2 linked regions of the Microbulbifer sp. GL-2 genome follow. The protein of the gene in region 2 interacts with the protein of the main gene of each other region in a pairwise test. Links are inferred from orthologs where the notes say so. Each region holds a gene or a part of one and is shown on either strand. Other genes may lie near its edges.

Evidence for each region.
Region 1: the proteins of eno (region 2) and rpe interact in binary tests that used the Escherichia coli proteins (3 or more experiments, as listed by UniProt). The link is inferred for Microbulbifer sp. GL-2 from one-to-one orthologs.

The regions. Positions count from the first base shown.
Region 1 is NZ_AP019807.1:1,021,440-1,038,077, reverse strand. Bases 442-3,356 are described here. They hold rpe (ribulose-phosphate 3-epimerase), read left to right. Parts: upstream 442-1,525; coding sequence 1,526-2,188; downstream 2,189-3,356. Other genes in these bases: trpE (anthranilate synthase component I), read left to right, coding at 2,420-3,356; GL2_RS04585 (nucleotidyltransferase family protein), read left to right, coding at 799-1,506; GL2_RS04590 (aminoglycoside phosphotransferase family protein), read left to right, coding at 442-760. Outside these bases: more of GL2_RS04590, read left to right, coding at 1-441; more of trpE, read left to right, coding at 3,357-3,919; GL2_RS04570 (ion transporter), read left to right, coding at 3,916-4,779; GL2_RS04565 (aminodeoxychorismate/anthranilate synthase component II), read left to right, coding at 4,776-5,354; indole-3-glycerol phosphate synthase TrpC, read left to right, coding at 6,478-7,272; cAMP-activated global transcriptional regulator CRP, read right to left, coding at 7,352-8,002; GL2_RS04545 (OsmC family protein), read left to right, coding at 8,303-8,710; coq7 (2-polyprenyl-3-methyl-6-methoxy-1,4-benzoquinone monooxygenase), read right to left, coding at 8,801-9,445; purD (phosphoribosylamine--glycine ligase), read right to left, coding at 9,500-10,804; purH (bifunctional phosphoribosylaminoimidazolecarboxamide formyltransferase/IMP cyclohydrolase), read right to left, coding at 11,015-12,586; DNA-binding transcriptional regulator Fis, read right to left, coding at 12,735-13,043; tRNA dihydrouridine synthase DusB, read right to left, coding at 13,040-13,978; GL2_RS04515 (DUF3426 domain-containing protein), read right to left, coding at 14,227-15,519; prmA (50S ribosomal protein L11 methyltransferase), read right to left, coding at 15,595-16,476; accC (acetyl-CoA carboxylase biotin carboxylase subunit), read right to left, coding at 16,610-16,638. UniProt on the Escherichia coli protein: Catalyzes the reversible epimerization of D-ribulose 5-phosphate to D-xylulose 5-phosphate.
Region 2 is NZ_AP019807.1:3,072,215-3,078,664, forward strand. What follows is about bases 1-2,874. They hold eno (phosphopyruvate hydratase), read left to right. Parts: upstream 1-731; coding sequence 732-2,018; downstream 2,019-2,874. Other genes in these bases: kdsA (3-deoxy-8-phosphooctulonate synthase), read left to right, coding at 1-500; GL2_RS13370 (septum formation initiator family protein), read left to right, coding at 2,105-2,392; ispD (2-C-methyl-D-erythritol 4-phosphate cytidylyltransferase), read left to right, coding at 2,389-2,874. Also shown: more of ispD, read left to right, coding at 2,875-3,108; ispF (2-C-methyl-D-erythritol 2,4-cyclodiphosphate synthase), read left to right, coding at 3,108-3,593; tRNA pseudouridine(13) synthase TruD, read left to right, coding at 3,586-4,548; GL2_RS13390 (protein-L-isoaspartate(D-aspartate) O-methyltransferase), read left to right, coding at 4,602-5,273; GL2_RS13395 (DUF368 domain-containing protein), read left to right, coding at 5,270-6,232; GL2_RS13400 (peptidoglycan DD-metalloendopeptidase family protein), read left to right, coding at 6,418-6,450. UniProt on the Escherichia coli protein: Catalyzes the reversible conversion of 2-phosphoglycerate (2-PG) into phosphoenolpyruvate (PEP). It is essential for the degradation of carbohydrates via glycolysis.

The sequences.
Region 1 (16,638 bases), 2.0 Mb from region 2 along the record:
GGAGGACCTTGGTGATACCCAGTTATTTGGTGTGCTAAGTAGCGACAGTGTTGAAGGTCTCTATGCGGAGGTGATGAGCGAGTTGCTATGCCTGCAGCAGATACCCAGAAAAGAGTCACTTTTTCCAAAATATGACTCAGAGCTGCTGCTGACCGAGATGCGTATTATGCCTGAATGGCTAGCGGGAAAATTACTTGGCTACCAGCTTCCAGCTATGGAAGCGCGGTTATTGGAAGAGACTTTCCAGTTGCTGTTGAATAATGCCGCGAGCCAGCCCCAAACCCTTGTTCACCGGGATTATCACAGCCGCAACCTTATGATTCGCGGAGGGGAGCGGCCTGGGATCGTTGATTTCCAGGATGCGGTCTGGGGGCCGGTCACTTACGACCTGGCCTCGCTTTTGCGCGACTGTTATATACGCTGGCCGCGAGAACGGGTGGAACGCTGGGCTTTGGCCTATGCCGCCACTGCGGAAGCTGCCGGGGTGTTGGAACCTGTGGAGCCTGAGAGGTTCTTACGTTGGTTCGACTGGATGGGCCTGCAACGCCATATTAAAGTACTTGGCCTGTTTCCTCGTCTGTCGCTGCGCGATGGTAAGCAAGGCTACCTGGGTAATTTGCCCCTTGTCATTCGCTATGTGCTAGAGACAGCGGGTCGTTACCCTGAGCTGAAGCCCTTTAGCGATTGGTTTGGCAGCCAGTTGTTGCCATTGATCGAACAGCAAGCCTGGTACAGCGACTATCGCTGTGCCGGTGACTAGCGCGGGCAAGCCGCAAGAAAACTGTATAGATTAATTTGATGACTCAACTTATAGAGACTCCCCCAACAACAGCCATGCTCCTGGCCGCTGGCTTCGGGCGTCGCATGCGTCCACTCACGGATCAGACTCCAAAGCCCCTGCTCTCCGTGGCGGGGAAACCCCTGATTGAACATGCTTTGCTGCGCCTTCAAGGAATTGGTGTGCAGCGGGTGGTGATTAACCTGGGCTATCTTGGCCATATGATCAAGGACTACCTGGGCAGTGGAGAGCGTTGGGGGCTGGATATCCAGTATTCAGTCGAGCACGAAGAAAAGCCACTCGAGACTGCTGGAGGCATCCTCAATGCGATGCCGCTCTTGGGAGAGGCCCCGTTCCTGGTGGTGAATGGGGATGTCTGGTGTGATTTTGATCTCTCTGATTGGGTGGCTCGTCCGCTGCCCCAAGACTGTCCTGGACGACTGCTGATGGTGCCCAATCCCCCACACAATCCAGAGGGTGACTTTGCTATTGAGGCTGGCCTGTTATCAGGCACTGCAAAGCCCCGTTTCACCTTTGCCGGGATTAGTTGGTTGCGCCCGGAAGTGCTTACCCAATACCCCAAGATGCGAGAGTGTTTTGGCCTTGGTGAGGTATTTACCTTTAATGAAGATAAATTGCAGGCGGAGCTATACCGGGGAGACTGGTGTGATGTGGGTACTCCCGAGCGCCTGGATCGATTGCACCGCCGCCTGAGCGCGGAAAACTGAGTTACTGAAGGATATTGAGATGTCTGATTACAAAATTGCTCCATCTATTCTTTCCGCCGATTTCGCGCGTCTTGGAGAGGAAGTGGACAATGTACTGGCTGCAGGGGCCGATTGGGTGCACTTCGATGTGATGGATAACCACTATGTACCCAACCTCACCATTGGCCCGATGGTATGTCAGGCGCTGCGCAAGCATGGCGTAGAAGCCCCAATTGACGTACACCTGATGGTGGAACCAGTGGACGATATGATCCGTATGTTCGCCGATGCGGGAGCCACCTATATTACATTCCATCCCGAGGCCTCCCGCCACCCTGATCGCTCCCTGCAACTGATTCGCAGCCTGGGCTGTAAAGCAGGCCTGGTCTTCAACCCGGCTACCAGTCTTGATGCGGCCAAGTACGTGATGGATAAGCTGGATATGATCCTGTTGATGTCTGTCAACCCGGGCTTTGGCGGCCAGAAATTTATTCCGGGCACCCTTGAAAAATTGCGTGAAGCGCGCCAATTGATCGATGGCAGCGGCTACGATATCCGCTTGGAAATCGATGGGGGGGTGAACCGGGATAATATTGCGAAAATCGCCGCAGCTGGCGCTGACACTTTCGTCGCGGGTTCCGCAATCTTCAACACGCCGGACTACGCTGAAGTAATCGGCGCAATGCGCAAGAGCTTGTCCTGATAAAAACCCGGCGGGCAAGCCCTTGCCCGCCGCATACGGGATTTGTAAACTTGTGCGCCTGCACTGAGGAATTTCCGTGAATCACACAGTCCCCACAACAACCAGCTGGCGATGGCGCCGCTGATCCGCTGAGGTCAAATCGGTAGCTGCTACCATTTCGGCCGCCTCTCCCGTGGGCGCTATCTATACTCGAGCGCCAGCCTGAAAAATGCAAAATAGACCGGAGTCTCTATGACCCCAAGCGAATACGCCCGACTTGTGTCTGCGGGCTATAACCGTATACCACTGGTACGCCGAGTACTGGCCGATATTGAAACACCCCTGTCCACTTACCTGAAGCTTGCCGCGGGACGATACAGTTACCTGCTTGAGTCAGTGCAAGGAGGGGAAAAGTGGGGGCGATACTCCATTATCGGCTTACCCGCACGTACCTTGCTGCGTGTGCGTGGCAATGAGGTAACTGTCGAGCGGGATGGTGAGGTAGTCGAGAGCCACACTTCGGAAGACCCGTTGGCGTTTGTTGAAGACTTCCAGCAGCGCTATAGGGTGCCAGAGCTGCCGGGCCTGCCGCGCTTTAATGGCGGCCTTGTGGGCTATTTTGGCTATGACTGCGTACGTTATATAGAGCCTCGCCTGGCTCGCAGTATGCCCCAGGATACACTTGGCAATCCGGATATCCTGTTGATGGTTAGTGATGAACTGGTCGTATTCGATAACCTCGCGGGTGCAGTTATCTTTATCGTGCACGCGGACCCACAGGAGGGTGACGCCTATGGCCGTGCCCAGCAACGCCTGGATCAACTGGTGGATCGCCTAGCGCAGCCATTGCCTGATACCGTGCCACTGGACCTGGATGGTAATGGTATCGAGGAGAGTGCGTTTCATTCGCACTTCAGTGAGGAGAATTTCAAGCTGGCTGTAGGCCGGGTTAAGGAGTATGTCCTGGCTGGGGATGTTATGCAGGTGGTGCCGTCACAGCGCCTGTCCGCTCCCTTTGATGCGCCACCGCTGAATTTCTATCGAGCCTTGCGCAGCCTGAACCCGTCGCCTTATATGTACTTCCTTGATCTGGGGGATCACCAGGTGGTGGGTTCAAGTCCCGAGATATTGGTGCGCCTGGAAGATGGTGAAATGACGGTACGCCCTCTGGCGGGTACCCGTCGCCGCGGAGGCACTGAGGAAGAGGATCTGGCTTTGGAGCGGGAGCTACTGGCCGACCCTAAAGAGCGGGCTGAGCACCTGATGTTGATCGACCTGGGCCGAAACGATGTTGGGCGCGTGGCTGCCACCGGCAGCGTGCGGGTGACCGAACAGATGGTGGTGGAGCGCTACTCCCATGTGATGCATATCACCTCCAATGTGACCGGTCATATTCGCGAAGGACTCACAGGGATGGATGCACTGCGTGCGGCCCTGCCAGCCGGCACCCTGTCCGGAGCACCGAAGATCCGCGCTATGGAAATTATTGATGAATTGGAGCCGGAGAAACGTGGTATTTACGGCGGTGCTGTGGGTTACCTGGCCTGGAATGGCAATATGGACACCGCTATTGCCATCCGTACGGCTGTGATCAAGGATGGCCAATTATTTATCCAGGCCGGTGCCGGCCTGGTAGCCGATTCCGATCCACAGTCGGAATGGGATGAAACCATGAACAAGGCCCGCGCGCTTTTCCGCGCGGCGGGTATGGCACTGGCCAGTAGTAGTAAAGAAGTAAAGACCGAGCAATGAACGAAGCTAGTATTCCCCAAAAATTGACCTTGACTGAACGTTGCCAGCGGATCGTTGAAGCCCCCCTGTTTAACCAGGTAATTATCGGCATAATCCTGCTCAATGGTATTGCCGTGGGGCTGGAAACCTCGAACTGGGTAGTAGAGCGCTTTGGTGCCTTATTGAAGGCCACCAACCAACTGGTACTGGGCGCTTTCATCCTCGAAGCGCTGGTAAAAATTGCTGCTCACGGTGTCCGCCCATGGCGTTACTTTGCCAATGGCTGGAACTGTTTTGACTTCACCATTATCGTCCTCAGCCTGATACCTGCCGCCGGGCCACTGGCAACCCTGGCGCGCTTGGTGCGGGTGCTGAGAGTTTTGCGCCTGGTCTCCGCTTTCCCCGAGCTGCGCACCCTGGTGGATACCTTGCTGCGTAGTCTGCCCAGTATGTTTCACATCGCGCTACTGATGGGGATTATTTTTTATATCTATGGAGTGGCCGGTTATTTCCTGTTCCACGATGTGGATCCTACTCACTGGCGCAACCTGCCGATTGCACTGTTGAGTCTGTTCCGTATCGTCACTTTCGAAGATTGGACCGATATTATGTACACGGCTATGGATGCGATGCCCTGGGCCTGGGTCTACTTTATTAGTTTTGTGGTTATGGGCGCCTTTGTCATGATCAACCTGTTTATCGGGGTGGTGCTCAATAACCTGGAAGAGGCCAAGTTGAGGCGGATGGATGAGCTGTGCCTGCCGCCAAGTCAAACTGAGATTCTGCGCGAGCTGCGCTCAACCCAGGCGGCCTTGGCGCGCCTGCAAAAACGCATGGAAGCGAATTCCGATTCACCAGAGGCTACGGGGGCCGGACAATGATTTTAATGATCGACAATTACGACTCCTTTACCTGGAATGTGGTGCAGTATCTGGAAGAGCTGGGTGCGGAGGTTTTAGTCAAGCGCAACGATGAGATCACTTTGGCGGAAATAGAGCAGATAACTCCGGAGAAAATTGTGATTTCACCGGGGCCCTGTACCCCCAATGAGGCGGGAATATCCCTGGAGACGATTCGTGGTTTTGCCGGTCGCATCCCGATCCTGGGAATTTGCCTTGGCCATCAGAGTATTGGCCAGGTTTTCGGTGGCAGGGTGGTTCGTGCAGGCCAGGTTATGCATGGAAAAACTTCGCCTATAGTGCACAACAACCTGGGGGTGTTCCACGGTCTGTCCAACCCTTTTGAGGCGACTCGCTATCATTCACTGGTAGTGGAAAAAGGCAGCCTTCCCGAATGTCTGGAAGTTACTGCCTGGACTGAGACAGAAGACGGGGAAATCGATGAAATTATGGGCCTGCGTCACCGCGAACTCGCAGTTGAGGGAGTGCAGTTCCACCCGGAGTCAATTCTCACTGTGCACGGCCACGATATGCTGCGGAATTTTCTCGAGTCCTGATATTTAAGGGCCGATAGCGCGGGGCCGTAACTACTGGACCCGCTTAAATAAAATATAGAGCAGGGCAAAGGGGACAAAATGAATATCCAACAGGCCATCGCCAAGCTGGTGGATGGAGAGCACCTCACCCGTGTGGAAATGCGCGAGACTGTGGGCCAGATAATGCGCGGCGAGACCGAGGAAGCGCAAATAGGGGCGTTACTGATAGCCCTGCGCATTCGCGGAGAAACAGTCGATGAGATTGTTGGTGCGGTAGAAACCATGCGCGAGTTGGCGACGAAAGTAACCCTGAACCTGGATTACACCGTGGATATTGTGGGTACCGGTGGTGACGGTGCCAATCTTTTTAACGTCTCCAGCGCCAGCAGTTTTGTCGCCGCAGCGGCAGGGGCCAAAGTAGCCAAGCACGGCAACCGCTCGGTGTCCTCCAGTAGTGGCTCAGCAGATTTATTGGAGAGTGCCGGTGTTTACCTGGAGCTGAGTCCCGAGCAAATGGCTCGCTGTGTAGACACAATCGGTATTGGATTTATGTTTGCCCCCAGCTTCCACAGCGCTGTGCGTCATGTTGGGCCAGCACGAAAAGCATTGGGCTTGCGTACTATTTTCAATTTGCTCGGTCCTATGACCAATCCCGCTGGGGTAAAGCGCAAGGTGATCGGGGTTTATGAAAAACGCTATTGTCGCCTGCTGGCGGAGGTTTTACAGCGTTTGGGCTCTGAGCATGTGCTGGTATTACACAGTGAAGATGGCCTGGATGAGGCCAGTATTGCTGCGGACACCCACGCAGTGGAACTTAAACAAGGCACCATCAGTGAGTTTACCCTGCGCCCGGAGAGCTTCGGCATTGAACGCCGTGATCTGGGGGCCTGATTGTTTCCGGGTCGAAGGAGTCCCTGGCACTGATTCGTGATGCTTTGGGCAAGCGCGAGACTGAGGCTGGGCAGAAAGCCGCTGATATTATCGCCCTCAATGCCGGTCTCGCCATTTATGTTAGTGGTGTCGCTGCCAGCGCGGAACAGGGTATCGCTATGGCACAGGATGCCATCGACAGCGGCCTGGCCGCAGAAAAAATTAATGACCTGGCTGCTTTTACCAGCGCCTTTCGTCCTGAGGAAGTTAAGTCGTGAGCACGCCCACTATTTTAAAAACAATTATTGAGCGTAAATGGCAGGAAGTGGTTGAACGCAAACTGCAGTGTAGTCAGGAGGAGATACGACTGCGCGCGCAGGAACAGCAACCGCCGCGGGGATTTGTTACCGCCCTCGAACGTAAAATTGCTGAAGGTGAGGCCGCAGTGATTGCCGAAATCAAAAAAGCTTCGCCGAGCAAGGGGGTTATCCGCGAGGATTTCCTTCCCGCAGAAATTGCTACCAGTTATGAAAAAGGTGGGGCGGCTTGCCTGTCGGTACTTACCGATGTCGACTTTTTTCAGGGGGCGGACAGCTATTTGCAGCAGGCGCGCAACGCTGTACGCCTGCCTGTACTGCGCAAGGATTTTACCGTTGATCCCTATCAGGTCTACGAAGCCCGGGCGATCGGTGCCGATTGTATCCTATTGATTGCCGCCTGCCTCGATGACGAGCAAATGCAGGATCTCAATAGCCTGGCCCTGGATCTGGGTTTGGATGTTTTGGTGGAAGTGCATAACCGTGAGGAGCTGGAGCGGGCCTTGGTGCTGCCTAATCGCCTGATTGGTATCAATAATCGTAATTTGCACACTTTCGAGGTGCAGTTGGAAAATACGTTTAAATTACTCGACCTGATTCCGCAGGATCGCATAGTCGTAACTGAAAGTGGAATTCACACCACCGATGATGTCGCAGCCATGCGCGGGCACAGCGTAAATACGTTCTTAGTGGGAGAGGCATTTATGCGCGAACAGGAGCCTGGGCGGAAATTGATGGAAATGTTTAATTGAGCTGTAATATTTTAATAGTTCAACAAAAAAGGCGATCACTGGATCGCCTTTTTTGTTTGTGCGTGAAACCCATACCAGATTAACGGGTGCCGTATACCACCATCGTTTTTCCTTTAACGGATACCAGACCCTGCTCCTCCAGAGTTTTCAGTACTCGTCCGACCATTTCGCGGGAGCAGCCGACGATGCGGCCAATTTCCTGGCGAGTAATTTTAATCTGCATGCCTTCGGGGTGGGTCATCGCATCTGGTTCGTTACACAGGTCCAATAAGGTGCGGGCTACGCGTCCGGTTACATCAAGGAAGGCCAAATCGCCTACTTTGCGTGTTGTGTTGCGCAGGCGACCTGCCATCTGTGTGGCCAGTGCGAAAAGGAATTCAGGGTGTTGTCGGGTCAGCTCCTGAAATTTTGTATAGGAAATTTCCGCTACTTCGCACTCGGTTTTGGTGCGCACCCAGGCGCTGCGGGTGTCCTGGTCAAACAGGCCCATTTCACCAAAAAAGTCTCCATCATTGAGGTAGGCGACAATCATCTCGCGGCCTTCGTCATCCTCAATCAGGACGGTAACAGAACCGCGCATAATGAAATAGAGGGATTCACAGCGGTCGCCGGCATAGATAATCGTGCTCTTGGCCGGATAGCGACGCCGGTGGCAGTGGGCCAGAAAGTCTTCAATATTGCCGATAGTCATGGGGTCTTCGATAGCAACCGTCACGGATTTATTCCTCATTTTTTGTCTCGTGCTCTATCCCGGCTATAGCAGCTGAGCACTATTGAATTATCGCGCGAAAAAAGAGTCCCCGACAGAGGCAGGCCATGGCAAAGTTCCGCATTGTGACCTGTGACACTCTGGCGCCGGTGGGATTGGACTTCAGAGCCGCTCGGACGTTCACCGGCGAGCGCTGAAATTACACTGAAGGACATTCCGCGCGGAGGCGTGCATGACACTATACCGGAAATAGCTAGGCGTCGGGATAAACTTGTACGATATGCTAAGCTTCGCGACTTGAATTTTTGCGGGAATAAGGTGATGCAAGGCAAAGTAACCTGGGTCAATGATTTGACTTTTGTCGGTGAGGCCGGCAGTGGTAACTCGGTAGTAATGGAAGGTGGACGCACCAATAATGGCGTTCGCCCCATGGAAATGATTCTGCTTGGTGTCGGTGGCTGTGCTGCCTACGATGTAGTTTCCATTTTACAAAAGGCGCGCCAGGACATTATTTCCTGTCATTGTGAGTTAAATGGAGTACGCCCGGACACGACGCCATCGCCCTTTGAACGCATCGAAATGGAATTTGTAGTGCGCGGCCGTGGGCTAAAAGAATCTCACGTAGCACGAGCGGTGGAGCTGTCTGCAGAAAAGTATTGCTCAGCTTCTATTATGTTGCGCAATGCGGGAGTGGAAATTGTGCATAGCTATCGGGTTGAAGAAGCCTGAGTAATGTGGTTTTGATTGGGCTGGGTATATGAAGTTGATAAATACCCAGCCGGTTTATTTATAGGGCTGCAACCGCCACCCAGGTTCCCTTCAGATTTTATAGCTGGCTGAAGTCATTACCTTGGCCACCAGAGACATAGCCCCCTTTACCGGAGCCGGGAATCGACTACCCCCAGCGGCAAGGGCTGCATGGGCATGCTTATCCTCGTCAATCAGCATTTGCTCCACTACGGCACGACTTTTGTTGTCCTGAGGGGGGAGCTGTTGCAAATGACTTTGCAGGTGCTTGCAAACTCTTTCTTCAGTTGCGGCGACAAATCCGAGGCTGATTCGATCACTGACTTTACCAGCGGCTGCACCGAGACCAAATGACAGCCCATACCAAATGGGATTGAGCAGACTTGGACGGCTGTCCAGTTCTTGCAGACGCTGTTCACACCAGGCCAGGTGATCAATTTCTTCATCGGCGGCGCGTTCCATTTCACCGCGTACTTCAGGCAGTTTCGCGGTGAGGGCCTGTCCCTGATAGAGGGCTTGGGCGCATACTTCGCCGCTGTGGTTGACCCGCATCAAGCCGGCGGCATGCTTGCGTTCGGCGTCGCTGAGTTCGGCTTCAGCTTCCTCTCTGGCAGGGGAGGGGCGTGTGTGACAGGGCTCTCCAGGGCTCAAAGTGCGCAGGGCGCGATCGGCCTGGATTAGCAGGCGATCGAGCCCGCTCAGGTTGCGTTCACTCATGTTCTACTGCTCCGCTGAAGTAGCAACCGCTGGAGCGGTCGCTACAAGTGGCTATTACTGCTGTTCGCCGGCAGTGGCCTCTTCTCTCTCGACCGCGCGATAGCCGATATCTTTGCGACAGAAGACCCCATCCCAGTAGATTGCGCGTGCCGCTTCATAGGCGTTGGCCTGGGCATCGGCTACGCTGTCACCCAACGCGGTGGCACAGAGAACACGGCCGCCATTGGTCACCACCCGGTCACCATCCTCTGCGGTGCCAGCGTGGAAAACCTTGGCATTGTCGCTATCGGCTTTTTCCAATCCACTGATGGCATCGCCTTTGCGGTAGCTGCCAGGATAGCCATTGGCGGCTAACACTACACCCAGGGCGGGGCGTGTGTCCCACTCAGCGGTAGTGCTATCCAGTTTCTTGTCCAACGCGGCCAGACACAGGTCCACCAGGTCAGATTTCAAGCGCATCATGATGGGCTGGGTTTCCGGGTCGCCAAAACGGCAATTGTATTCGATCACCCGCGGAGCGCCTTCCGGATCAATCATCAGGCCAGCGTAGAGGAAACCGGTGTAGGGGGTACCTTCTGCGGCCAGCCCCTTCACGGTGGGCTCAATCACCTCTTTCATAATGCGTTGGTAGACACTGTCGGTTACCACTGGAGCGGGGGAATAGGCCCCCATACCGCCAGTATTGGGGCCGGTATCGCCATCGCCAACGCGCTTATGGTCCTGGCTGGTGGCCATGGGCAGGATGTTTTCCCCGTCTACCATCACTATAAAGCTGGCTTCTTCGCCACGCAGGAATTCCTCGATTACTACACGGCAGCCGGCGTCACCAAAGGCGTTGCCGGACAGCATATCGCGCACAGCCAATTCGGCTTGTTGCACGGTTTCCGCAACGATTACGCCTTTTCCCGCAGCGAGGCCATCGGCTTTTACTACGATAGGTGCTCCTCGCTCGCGGATATATTCAATCGCCGGGTCTATCTCAGTGAAGTTGCTATAGGCCGCGGTGGGGATCTTATGGCGCTCCAGGAAGTCCTTGGTGAAGGCCTTGGAGCCCTCCAATTGGGCGGCGCCTTTGCTGGGGCCAAAAGCGGCGAGGCCGCGACCGCTGAAGAAATCTACGATACCTTCAACCAGTGGGGCCTCGGGGCCAACGATGGTGAGTTCTACACCATTTTCCTCGGCAAAGTCGGCCAGGGCGGGGAAATTGTCGATACCGATGGCTATATTTTGTAGCTTTTCCTCGCGTGCAGTGCCTGCGTTGCCCGGCGCCACAAACACGGTGTCCACCGCAGGGTTTTGTGCAGCCTTCCACGCCAGGGCGTGCTCGCGGCCACCAGAACCGATAATCAATACATTCATTGTTAAATCCCCCTAAGTCGACCGCGTGGGTCCATTGGACAGGTATCAGGAGCGCTAGTTTAGCGCGGAATCAGTACGGGGCGGAGTCGCAGGCCCGCAGTTGTCGCCTCGCGAGAGCGGGCGTTTTTATTAGATACATAGAGCGACAGGGTACTACTACCGCCCAAGTGCCGCGAGCCACAGTGAGTGCCTCGCGTTGACCGTGTCAGTTTAGTGGCGGAAGTGGCGCATACCGGTAAAGACCATAGCCATATCGTGCTCGTCCGCAGCGGCGATCACTTCTTCGTCGCGCATCGAACCGCCCGGCTGGATTACCGCCTGGATGCCCACTGCAGCGGCATTATCTATGCCGTCGCGGAAGGGGAAGAAAGCATCGGAGGCCATTACCGAATCCTGAACGGCGAGGCCGGCGTGCTCTGCTTTAATCGCGGCGATGCGTGCAGAATTAACACGGCTCATCTGGCCAGCGCCCACGCCGACAGTTCGGCCGTCTTTACCGTAAACGATGGCATTGGATTTTACGAACTTGGCGACTTTCCAGGTGAACAGCAGGTCGCGAATCTCTTCTTCAGTGGGCTGACGTTTGGAGACCACCTTCAGGTCAGCGGCGGTAACAATTCCGTCGTCGCGGTCCTGTATCAGAAGACCACCATTTACGCGTTTGTAATCCAGTGCGGATGTGCGCTCAGTGCCCCACTGGCCGCAAACCAGCAGACGGACATTCTTCTTCTCAGCCACGGCCTGCTTGGCTTCCTCGGATACAGACGGGGCGATGATCACCTCCACAAACTGGCGCTTAACAATAGCGCGGGCGGTGGCGCCGTCCAGTTCGCGGTTGAAGGCGATAATGCCGCCGAAGGCAGACTCGCTGTCGGTAGCGAAGGCTAGGTTATAGGCATTGAGAGTATTCTCAGCAATGGCCACGCCGCAGGGGTTGGCGTGTTTGACGATGACACAGGCCGGCTCGTCGAAGGCTTTTACACACTCCAGTGCCGCGTCGGTATCGGCAATATTGTTGTAGGACAACTCTTTACCCTGCAACTGGCTTGCGGTGGCAATGCAGGCCTCTGCCGGATTGGCTTCGGTGTAGAAAGCGGATTTTTGGTGCGGATTTTCACCGTAGCGCAGATCCAGTTTCTTGATAAATTGACTGTTGTAGGTGCGCGGGAACAGCTGCTTTTCGTCGCCTTTGATCGCACCCAGATAGTTGGCGATGGCACCGTCGTATCCCGCAGTATGTTCAAAAGCTTTTACTGCCAGGTCGAAGCGGCTGGCATGGCTTAGAGCACCATTGTTGGTTTTCAACTCATTAATGATATTGCCGTAGTCGCTGGCGTTAACCACGATAGTGACATCTTTGTGATTCTTGGCTGCGGCGCGCACCATGGTAGGTCCGCCGATATCGATGTTTTCGATAGCGTCTTCCAGGGAGCAGTCGGGCTTGGCGACGGTTTGTGCGAAGGGATAGAGGTTGACTACCACCATATCAATTGGCGTGATGTTATGTGCGCTCATCACCGCATCGTCGGTGCCGCGGCGGCCAAGGATGCCACCATGCACTTTAGGGTGCAGGGTTTTGACTCGGCCATCCATCATTTCCGGAAAGCCTGTGTAATCAGAGACTTCTACTACCGGGATATCGGCTTCTTTGAGTTGGCGATGAGTGCCGCCGGTGGAGAGGATTTCAACGCCCATGGCAGTGAGTTGCTGGGCGAACTCAACGATGCCACTCTTGTCAGATACACTAATCAGCGCGCGGCGGATCGATACCTTGTCTGTCATTGCACTTGGTCCAACTGGTTTCTGAAAAGGTTTTGCCACCGGGTTTTCGAGAGGTTACCGGTGGGGCGGCAAAAACTACCGCGAGGAAAATAGCGAGGGGGGATGAGTGACCTCATCCCCCCTTCGGGTTTTCTATCTGTTCGGTAGCTTACAGCAGCCCGTAGCGCTTCAGTTTTTTGCGCAGGGTGCCGCGATTAAGACCCAGCAGCTGTGCAGCGCGGGTCTGGTTGTGACGGGTATATTTCATCACCACTTCGAGCATGGGCGCTTCGATCTCTGACAGCACCATGTCGTAGACATCGGTAACCATCTGGCCATCCAGGTGGCGGAAGTAGTTCTCCATTGCGTGCTCAACGGCATCGCGCAGGGACTGCTGCTGTGGCTGTGCCAGTTGAGTCTGCCCCCTGGAGGATACTTCTTCGTTGCCAGTATCCGGAATCAATACTTCATTATTCATGCCGCTTGTGCCCCTCTCGTTATTCGGCGTTCAAACCACTCGTGAACGCTGGCATGTTGTACTTCTGCGCTCTCTATTTGGAAAAAGGTCTTGCGGAAGGACTCGCTGTCAGCGAGTGTCTTCAAGTACCAGCCCACGTGCTTGCGGGCGATACGGACCCCCATCACCTCACCGTAGAATCGGTGTAGTTCGCCCAAATGGGCGAGCAAAATATTCCTGACTTCATCCAATGTCGGTTCGGGTAGCCGCGCGCCGGTGGCGAGGTAGTGGGCTATTTCCCGAAAAATCCATGGTCGTCCCTGTGCTGCGCGGCCAATCATGACCGCAGATGCGCCAGTGTAATCGAGCACCTGTCGGGCTCTCTCGGCACTGCTAATGTCGCCATTGGCAAAAACCGGGATCTTCACCCTGGATACAATTTCGGCAATGGTATCGAATTCAGCCCGTCCGTGGTAGCCGCAAGCGCGAGTGCGGCCATGGATTGCCAGTGCGGCGATCCCGGAATCCTCGGCCATTTTGGCTACAGTGACGCCATTGCGGGAATCCGGGCACCAGCCGGTGCGGATTTTTAGCGTCACCGGGACGGAGACAGACTGGACCACGGCCTGGAGAATATCCGCCACCAGCTTCTCATCCCGCAGCAGGGCGGAGCCCGCTGCTTTTTTACACACCTTTTTTGCCGGGCAGCCCATATTGATATCAATAATCTGTGCGCCGCGGCGCACATTTTCACGAGCGGCTTCCGCCATCATTTCGGGGTCACCACCGGCGATTTGCACCGATATCGGCGCCGTTTCGCCACCGTGATCCAGACGCAAGCGCGATTTGCGGCTGTTCCACAGGCGGGTGTCCGAGGTCACCATTTCCGAAACTACCAAACCGGCGCCGAGTTCTCGACAAAGCTGGCGGAAAGGGCGATCGGTGACTCCGGCCATGGGCGCCAGAATTACCGGGTTGTCGATAATATAGGGGCCTATGGCGGTGGACACGCTAGCTCCGTTTGGGCTGTGGGTAGGGCATATCGAGCCCCGGCAAAACAGCCGCCTATGATAGCGGTTGCCCCGTTAATGGCAAAGCGAAAAAGCGGGCAATTTGATCGAACACTATCCGTTTAGCCTGCAGAGTGTGCAATTTTGGAGGCTTTGCGTGCCAGTTTACAGCTTGCTCTATGTGCAGCTCTCTATTACTGAGTGATCTTCATCTCATAATTCACCGCTTCGGTGCCGGGGTCTACCACTTCGATAGCGATATGTATGGGACTGCCCTGAGGCATAAGTTTCCGCCCGGCCAACTCGCCCTGCAGGTATTCTCCCGGGGTAAAGCGACGGCTTGCTACTGCACGGTCTTTGAGGTCGCTGAAATTCAGTTCCAGATTGGGGAATGGCTGGTTGTAGGGTGCGGTATTGATTAACACTGCATCTACTACCAGGGCGCCTTCCAGTTGTGGGTGGCTGCGCACCATCAAATTGGTGGCTTGGATGGCGTTGGGGTCCCTGAGCTGAGGCACGGTGCATCCGAACAATGGACAGGTTGCGGCGTAGATACTACGCCAGGGCTGCTTCTTACTGAGGTTATCAAACTGGAAGTAAGCCACCTGTGCCAGCAGAATAATAGTCAGCAGCGGTAAGAGTAGCCACCAGAGCCAGGGGCTCACAACCTTCCTTTTTGGCGTTACTCCCCAGGACATTTCCAGGGGAGCGGGTTGGATAGCAGAGATCAGCTGTTCGCGCTCGGGTTGCGCTTGGGGTTTATCGTTGGTATCTGTACTGGACGCAAAAAAGGGTTCCCTGCGCCCATTGATAGCGTTGGTAATAGGCTCTGAAGCCTCCAGTGTGGAGGAATCTGAGTGGGCCGGCAACGAGCTGGACTCGAAGATTTCTGCTGGTGGAGCCTGCGCTGTCTGGGGCTGTTCCCAAGGACCGGGATCTTCCTGGTTTTTGCTATAGGCTCGAGGATTCGTACTGATCTGGCTATTGGATTCAGGGCTACCGTTGAAATCGGGAGCATCATCCCAGTCCGGCTTGAGAACAGATTCTAGGTCCTCTTCGGATTCCTCCTCGTGGATAGTCTCTTCCTGCAGCTCCTGCCACTGGTTATCACCAAAGGCGTCACCGATAAGGGTGTCGGGGTCCGGTTCTGTATCGCCCTGTGGAGGAACTTCCGGTTTTCTCTCTTGTGGTTTCTTCTCTATCTCCGCGATCGGTGTCGCCGGGGAGGGTTCCGGTTGCCTGGATGGGGTTGGCTCCTCGTCATCCAGTTCGATATCGTCGTGGATCAGGAAGTCGTCGTCTTCCAGGAGGGCTTCCAGGTCGCTGCGGGTACTAGCGCTTTCATCATTGAATACGATGTTTTCGTCGGCGCGGAAAACCTGCAGGCAGGAACCACAGCGCACGGCGCCGCGGGCAGCACGCAGTTGCTGGTCATTAATATGAAAAGAGGTGCTGCAATGGGGGCAGCGGGTTACCAGTTGAGACATTCGACTATGGCGCAGTTTATTTTGCGGTCAAGTTTATCAGTCTGCCGTCCCCCCGCGTAGTGGTGGTTGGCGCATTTAGCGAATGCGGGTACCGCTCAGGCGTACCCAGCCCTCATGCTCGCCATCTTCATCGAACTTAATATTTTGCGCATAGGCTTTTTTCACCTGCTCGGCCTGGGAGGCAAGGATACCGGACAGGCAGATACGTCCGCCCACCTTGGTCAGTTCGACCAGTTCAGCTGCGAGTTCCACCAGGGGGCCGGCGAGAATATTGGCAAGCATGGTATCCACACTTTCGTGTGGGATTTTTTCCGGCAGATACACCGGAAAGCATTGCGGGTCGATGCTATTGCGTTTGGCATTATCGCGGCTGGCGATAAGGGCTTGGGGATCAATATCGGTGCCAATAGCGCGTTCAGCACCGAGCAGTAGGGCGCCGATACCGAGGATGCCGGAACCGCAGCCAAAATCGATAACACTGTGGCCCTGAAGAGGTTCACTTGCCAGCCACTGTAGGCATAGGTAAGTAGTGGGATGTGTGCCGGTACCAAATGCGAGGCCGGGGTCGAGCAGTAGGTTGACGGCTTCTGGGTGTGGCGGCTTGCACCAGCTGGGACAAATCCATAAGTTGTCGCCACATTGGATGGGCTTGTAGTGGGACATCCACTCTCGCTCCCAGTCCTTGTCCTCCAATTGCTCCCAGCGCACATTGGGCAGCATTTCGCATAGGAATGAGGCGGCTTTGGCTTCGGTTACGGAGGTATCGACTTCGGCATCGAACAGGCCGGTTATCCGGGTTTGGTCCCAGAGGGGGACTTCGCCGAGACCGGGTTCAAGGATGGGCTGGTCTGCATTGTCCTGCAGGGTGACAGAGACGGCACCGGCAAAAAGCAGTGCGTTTTCGATTTTTTCCGCGTGCGCACGATCGGTGTCAACGCGGAGTTGTAGCCAGGGCATAGGGATTCCGTAGTGAGTAACTGCTGTTGTGAGTGGGTAGCCCACCCGTTCCCTGCGACAATTATCGCCATCCATGGCGTTTGGGCTCGTCGTCGGACGCAATTCTCTCCAACTTTGCCCCGGCTGGCGAGGGCTAGAGCCCTAGCTTCTTCTCCAGGTAGT
Region 2 (6,450 bases):
TGGCCCGCCAAACCGATCTGGTAGCCGCTATGGCTGCTACCGGAGCGGTAATCAATGTAAAAAAACCGCAATTCATGAGCCCTCCGCAAGTTAAAAATGTGGTGGAGAAGTTTTCCGAGTGCGGTAACGAGAATATTATCCTGTGTGAGCGTGGTGCCTGTTTTGGGTACGACAATCTGGTTGTCGATATGCTTGGTTTCAGTACCATGATCAATGCCTCTGGTGGTGCCCCGCTAATATTTGATGTAACTCACGCCCTGCAAATGCGCGATCCATCTGGCGCAGCTTCCGGTGGACGCCGTGCACAAGTTACCGAACTGGGCCGTGCTGGCTTGGCTATTGGTATTGCCGGCCTGTTCCTGGAGGCGCACCCGGATCCGCACAAAGCGCTGTGTGATGGTCCCAGTGCTTTACCCCTGGAGAAACTGGAGCCATTCCTTGCGCAGATGAAAGCGGTGGATGATTTGATCAAGGGGCTTGCCCCTTTGGATACCAAATAAAAGTAAGAAATAAATAGTGCGCGCCCTTTCCGGGTGCGTGGTGCCTATCCGGGGTCGCTTTTTATACTGATGCGGCTATCGGAAAAATAATTACAGAGTCAAACTCTGGATTGAGCGGCACTAGTGGAAGCCCTGGGTTTTCCACGCAATAGTTGAAACTTTCTTTTTCAGTAATTACCTACTTTCAGTAAGTAACAATTTCAGTTAGTACCAATACGGAGCCCATTGTTAATGAGCAAGATTGTCGCAGTTAAAGCCTACGAAGTGCTGGATTCCCGCGGTAACCCTACCGTTGAAGCCGATGTAATCCTGGAAGACGGTTCTATCGGTTCCGCCTGCGCTCCTTCCGGCGCCTCTACCGGCTCACGAGAAGCTCTTGAATTGCGCGATGGTGATAAGAGCCGTTACTTGGGTAAAGGCGTATTGAAGGCGGTTGAAAACATCAACACTGCCATCGCCGACTTGCTTAAGGGCATGGATGCAACCGATCAGCGCGCCCTGGATAAGGCGATGATCGATGCAGATGGTACTGAAAATAAAGCCAAGCTGGGTGCAAATGCAATCCTGGCGGTTTCCCTGGCGGCAGCCAAAGCGGCAGCAGCATCGAAGAAAATCCCGCTGTACCAACACATTGCTGAAGTAAATGGCACTGCTGGTGAGTACAGCATGCCGGTTCCCATGATGAATATTCTCAACGGTGGTGAGCACGCCGATAATAATGTGGATATCCAGGAGTTTATGGTACAGCCGGTAAAGGCCGATTCTTTTGCTGAAGCTCTCCGCCAAGGTGCCGAGATTTTCCACTCCCTGAAGGAAGTCCTTTCCAGCAATAATCTGAACACTGCTGTCGGTGATGAAGGTGGTTTCGCTCCTAATCTGCCTTCCAACGAAGCGGCTTTGAAAGTGATTGCTGAAGCGGTAGAAAAAGCCGGCTATACCCTGGGCGATGACATCACCCTGGCCTTGGATTGTGCTTCCTCCGAGTTCTACAAAGAGGGTCAATACGACCTGGCTGGTGAAGGCAAGCAATTCGATAGTGAAGGTTTCGCCAGCTATCTTGCCGATTTGTCAGCCAACTACCCCATCATTTCTATTGAAGATGGTATGGATGAGAGCGACTGGGATGGCTGGAAAGTGCTGACCGATAAAATTGGTGACAAGGTGCAGCTGGTAGGTGATGACCTATTTGTAACCAATACCAAAATCCTTAAGGAAGGTATCGAAAAGGGTGTTGGCAACTCTATCCTGATCAAGTTTAACCAGATTGGCTCCCTGTCTGAAACGCTGGATGCGATTAAGATGGCCAAAGATGCCGGTTATACGGCTGTGATTTCTCATCGCTCCGGCGAGACCGAAGACACTACTATTGCTGACCTGGCAGTTGCGACAGCGGCGGGTCAAATCAAAACTGGTTCCCTGTGCCGTTCCGATCGCGTAGCCAAGTACAACCGCCTGCTGCGTATCGAAGCTGAATTGAATGGTGCTGCTCCATACCGTGGCCGTGCTGAGTTCAAGTAATTACTACTTTTTAGCGTGCAGGCTGGAGGGGCGAATGAGCCTCTCCAGCCTGCTTTAATACGTTCAGCGAAATATCGTAAACCCGTATGAAATGGCTGCTGGCAATTCTTACCATCATACTGCTTGCTACTCAGTACCGATTCTGGGTCGGTGAAGGCAGTCTCGCCGAAGTTACCCGTCTTAAACGACAGCTTGACCAACAGCAGGAAAAGAACGCTGTCCTGATGCGAGAAAACCGTCAGTTATTGCGGGAAGTGCGAAGTCTCAAGGTGGGTACTGAAGGTGTCGAGGCTAAGGCACGCTATGACCTGGGTTTAATAAAGGAAGGGGAAACCCTGTTTATCTTCCTGGATTCGGAAGAGGCCAAAAAGTGATTACAGATTATTGGGTCGTAGTGCCTGCTGCCGGAGTTGGCAAACGTATGGGGGCCGACCGGCCCAAGCAGTATTTACCACTTCTCGGACAGCCCTTGTTGTCCCTGACGCTACGCAATATTTTAACTTGGCCGGGTATCGCTGGAATTGTTGTGGCTTTGTCTGGGGAGGATGACCTCTTCCGACACCTGAAAGAAGCTGCACACCCGCTGGTACACACTGTCACCGGTGGGGCTGAGCGCTCAGATTCTGTTCTCGCCGCATTGAAGTTTCTCTCTGAGCGGGAGGCTAATGATACTCCAGTGCTGGTCCACGATGCTGCGCGCCCCTGTGTAGCATTGGAGGACATTGCTGCTCTGTTGGATAGCGGTGTCTCTTCTACAGCTCTTTTGGCGCGACCTGCCAGTGATACGGTAAAGCTAAGCCGCCTTGAGGATAGAAAAAACTGCGTAGAAAAAACCCTGGACCGCCAACATATCTGGTTAGCACAAACTCCACAGCGTGCGCCACTGGGATTGTTGTACTCCTGTCTCAATCGCGCTCTTGAGCAGGGGCAAGCGGTTACTGATGAAGCCAGCGCGCTCGAGATCTTTGGTCACTCGCCGCAACTTGTTGCGGGGCAAGGCGACAACATTAAAGTGACTCACCCCTCCGATATTATGGTGGCTGAGGCCATCCTGCGTTTGCGCTATGCGCCCACAGAGGATAATCGATAGTGAGTTTTCGAATTGGTCAGGGCTTTGATGTGCATGCGTTTTGCCCTGGTGGCCATGTTGTACTCGGCGGAGTAAAAATCCCCCATGAACTCGGCCTAAAGGCCCATTCCGACGGGGATGTACTCCTACATGCCCTGACTGATGCTTTGCTTGGGGCCCTGGCTCTTGGAGATATTGGCTACCATTTTCCCGACACTGATGAGCGGTATGCTGGTGCTGATAGCCGTACTTTGTTGCGGCATGTTTTAGCATTGCTTGAGGAAAAGGGGTATCACCTGGTGAATGCGGATACTACCTTGATTGCCCAGGCGCCCAAGATGGCACCATATATTGAAGCGATGCGTGGAAATATTGCCGAGGACTGCGGTGTGGATATTGCGGATATCAGTGTGAAGGCAACAACTACTGAAAAGTTAGGTTTTACCGGGCGTCGCGAGGGTATAGCAGCCCAGGCAGTTGTCCTGCTCGAGCGTAATCATGCCTGAAGCCTGGAACCTGAATTGGCCCCGTGCTTTGGGCGGGGCGGCAATCTCCGCAGATTTCCGTACTGAACCGGAAGATTTTGTTGTTGATGAACTGGCGTTTCCCGAGACTTGTGATGGTGGTGAACACGTATACCTGCACATCAAAAAGCGAGGTGCCAATACCGCTTGGGTGGCGAAACAACTGGCCAAACTTGCCGGTGTACGTCCTCTGGATGTCAGCTACTTTGGGTTGAAGGATCGGCATGCTGTAACCACCCAGTGGTTCAGTGTGTGGCTTGGGCAAAAATCTGAACCCGATTGGTCGCAAATTAACAGTGATGAAATTTTATTGCTGCAGAATTTCCGCGGCGCCCGCAAGTTGCGACGTGGAGAGCACGTCGGTAATCGATTCAAAATTCGCCTGCGAAGCACTCGCGGTGATCGCCAGGCTGCACAGCAGGTACTGGAACAAATTGGCGACGGTGTGCCGAATTACTTTGGCGAGCAGCGGTTTGGTATCAAAGGTGGCAACCTCGATTTGGTGCGCCAGCTGGCTGAGGAAGAGGGCCGCTGTCGCAAGAGCGATAAGGCCTTTGCCATGTCGGCAGCGCGCAGCTGGCTGTTCAATCAAGTCCTTGCCGATAGGGTTGGTTCCGGAAACTGGCTGGAGTGTCTTGAGGGGGAACCGGAGGTTGATCCCAGCGGCCCTCTATGGGGGCGTGGGCGCAACCCTGCTGCCGGTATTCAGGGAGAACTTGAAGAGGCGATCCTGCAGGCCTGGCAACCCTGGTGTAACTGGCTGGAACACTGTGGGCTCAAGCAGGAGCGCCGACAGCTGATATTGCGTCCAGAGGCTTTTTGCTTCCAGTGGGAGGGGGATGACCTGACACTAGAATTTGCCCTGCCGCCAGGTGCGTTTGCAACCGCATTACTGAGGGAAGTGGCTGAGCTGGTCAATGTGAACTCGGACACATAAAATTCAGTATTGGAAGCGACAGGCGTGATACAGGGGATGGAACTTAACAGCTTATGGACCGCTTGAGACACGAAGGTCTGGGAATGACCTCCCAGCGCACCCGCAATCGCTTAATTCAGCGCCTGCGGGAAGAGGGGATCAGCAATGAGGAAGTCCTGGATGTAATGGCATCCACCCCGCGACACCTGCTCCTGGATGAAGCCCTGGCGATCCGCGCCTATGAGGATACGGCGCTCCCCATTGGTTATGGCCAGACCATTTCCCAGCCCTATATTGTTGCGCGGATGACTGAATTACTGTTGAGCCGAGCCAAATCCCTGCACCGGGTTTTGGAGGTAGGGACTGGTTCCGGATATCAGACGGCGATTCTCTCTCGTCTGGTGGAACAACTTTATTCTGTTGAGCGTGTCCAACCCCTGTTGGAAAAGGCGCGTAAGTGCCTGACAGAATTGGGCCATCACAATATCGAATACAAGCTAAGCAACGGTGGCTTTGGATGGCCGGAAAAGGGGCCCTACGATGCAATCCTGGCCGCCGCTGCGCCGGCAGTGGTTCCCGATGAGCTGAGGCAGCAGCTTGCTCCGAATGGTGTATTGGTGATTCCGGTGGGATCAGAACAGCAGTACCTGACTATGGTTACCCGTCGTCAGGATAGTGATCAATTTGATGTGGAGAAGCTGGAAGCAGTACGCTTTGTACCGCTACTCAGTGGTGTTGTTCGATGAAATTTGTCGAGAGTTTGAAAAGTCGTTACCCGGGTATCGTGTTGCGTGGTATGGCGATGGGTGCTGCGGATGTTGTCCCCGGTGTTTCTGGGGGAACCATCGCTTTTATTACTGGAATTTATCAGGAGTTGCTGGATTCTCTCAGTCGAATAGGTCCACACTGTGTCACTAAATTGAGAAAAGAGGGCATTGCAGCAACCTGGAAATATATTAATGGTGGCTTTCTGCTCTCCCTTTTTCTTGGGGTTTTGATCAGTATCTTCAGCCTTGCGCGATTGATTGGCGGGTTGTTGGAGAATTACCCCATTGTGGTTTGGTCTTTTTTCTTTGGCCTAGTCTTGGCTTCCACCATACCGGTTATGCGCAATATACCGCGATGGTCCCCATCGGTTTTAGTTTTTTTGATATTGGGTATTGCTCTGGCAGTAACAGTCAGTGAATTGCGTCCGGGGGAAATTCCAGCTACACCACTTACACTGTTCTTATCTGGGGCTCTGGCTATTTGCGCTATGGCGCTGCCGGGTATCTCCGGCGCTTTTATTTTGTTGATGATTGGGATCTATCCCAAGGTGCTCTCTGCCGTTCATGAGTTGCAAATAGCCAATTTACTTTGTTTTGCCACCGGTGCTGCTATTGGACTTATGTTGTTTAGTCGACTGCTTTCCTGGCTGATGCATCGTTATGTTGCTCGCACACTGGCTTTCCTCGCCGGAATTTTATTGGGGAGCCTGAAAATAATCTGGCCCTGGAAATTGCCAATACCTGGGGACCTAGAGGCCTCCAGTAAGTTGGCACCACTGTTGTCAAATGCGACCCCATCCGACTTTGTAGCGCAGACTGGAGAAGCCGCGCACCTCGGTGCAGCCGTGGCAGCAGCGTTGGCCGCCGTAGTATTGGTGCTTTCAATAGACTTTTTTGGAGGGGCTCACCGGGGAAAATCTTGCGCCACACCGCAATAAGATCTGGAAAATCTCGGTATGGCAGCGTTTTATGAAGCTTTTGCCGAGATTTTTGGAGCTTTTCTTTAGACACTTTTTCCATAAATGCCGTGGTCTGATGTAAAAAGAGAATAATGGAATGTCATCTTTTGCTACGCTCTAAAGGCCTTTTTTGGCGGAACATTTACCCCCTTTCTGGTCATTTTTTGATTGGGGTGTTAAAAATATTAGGCATTAGC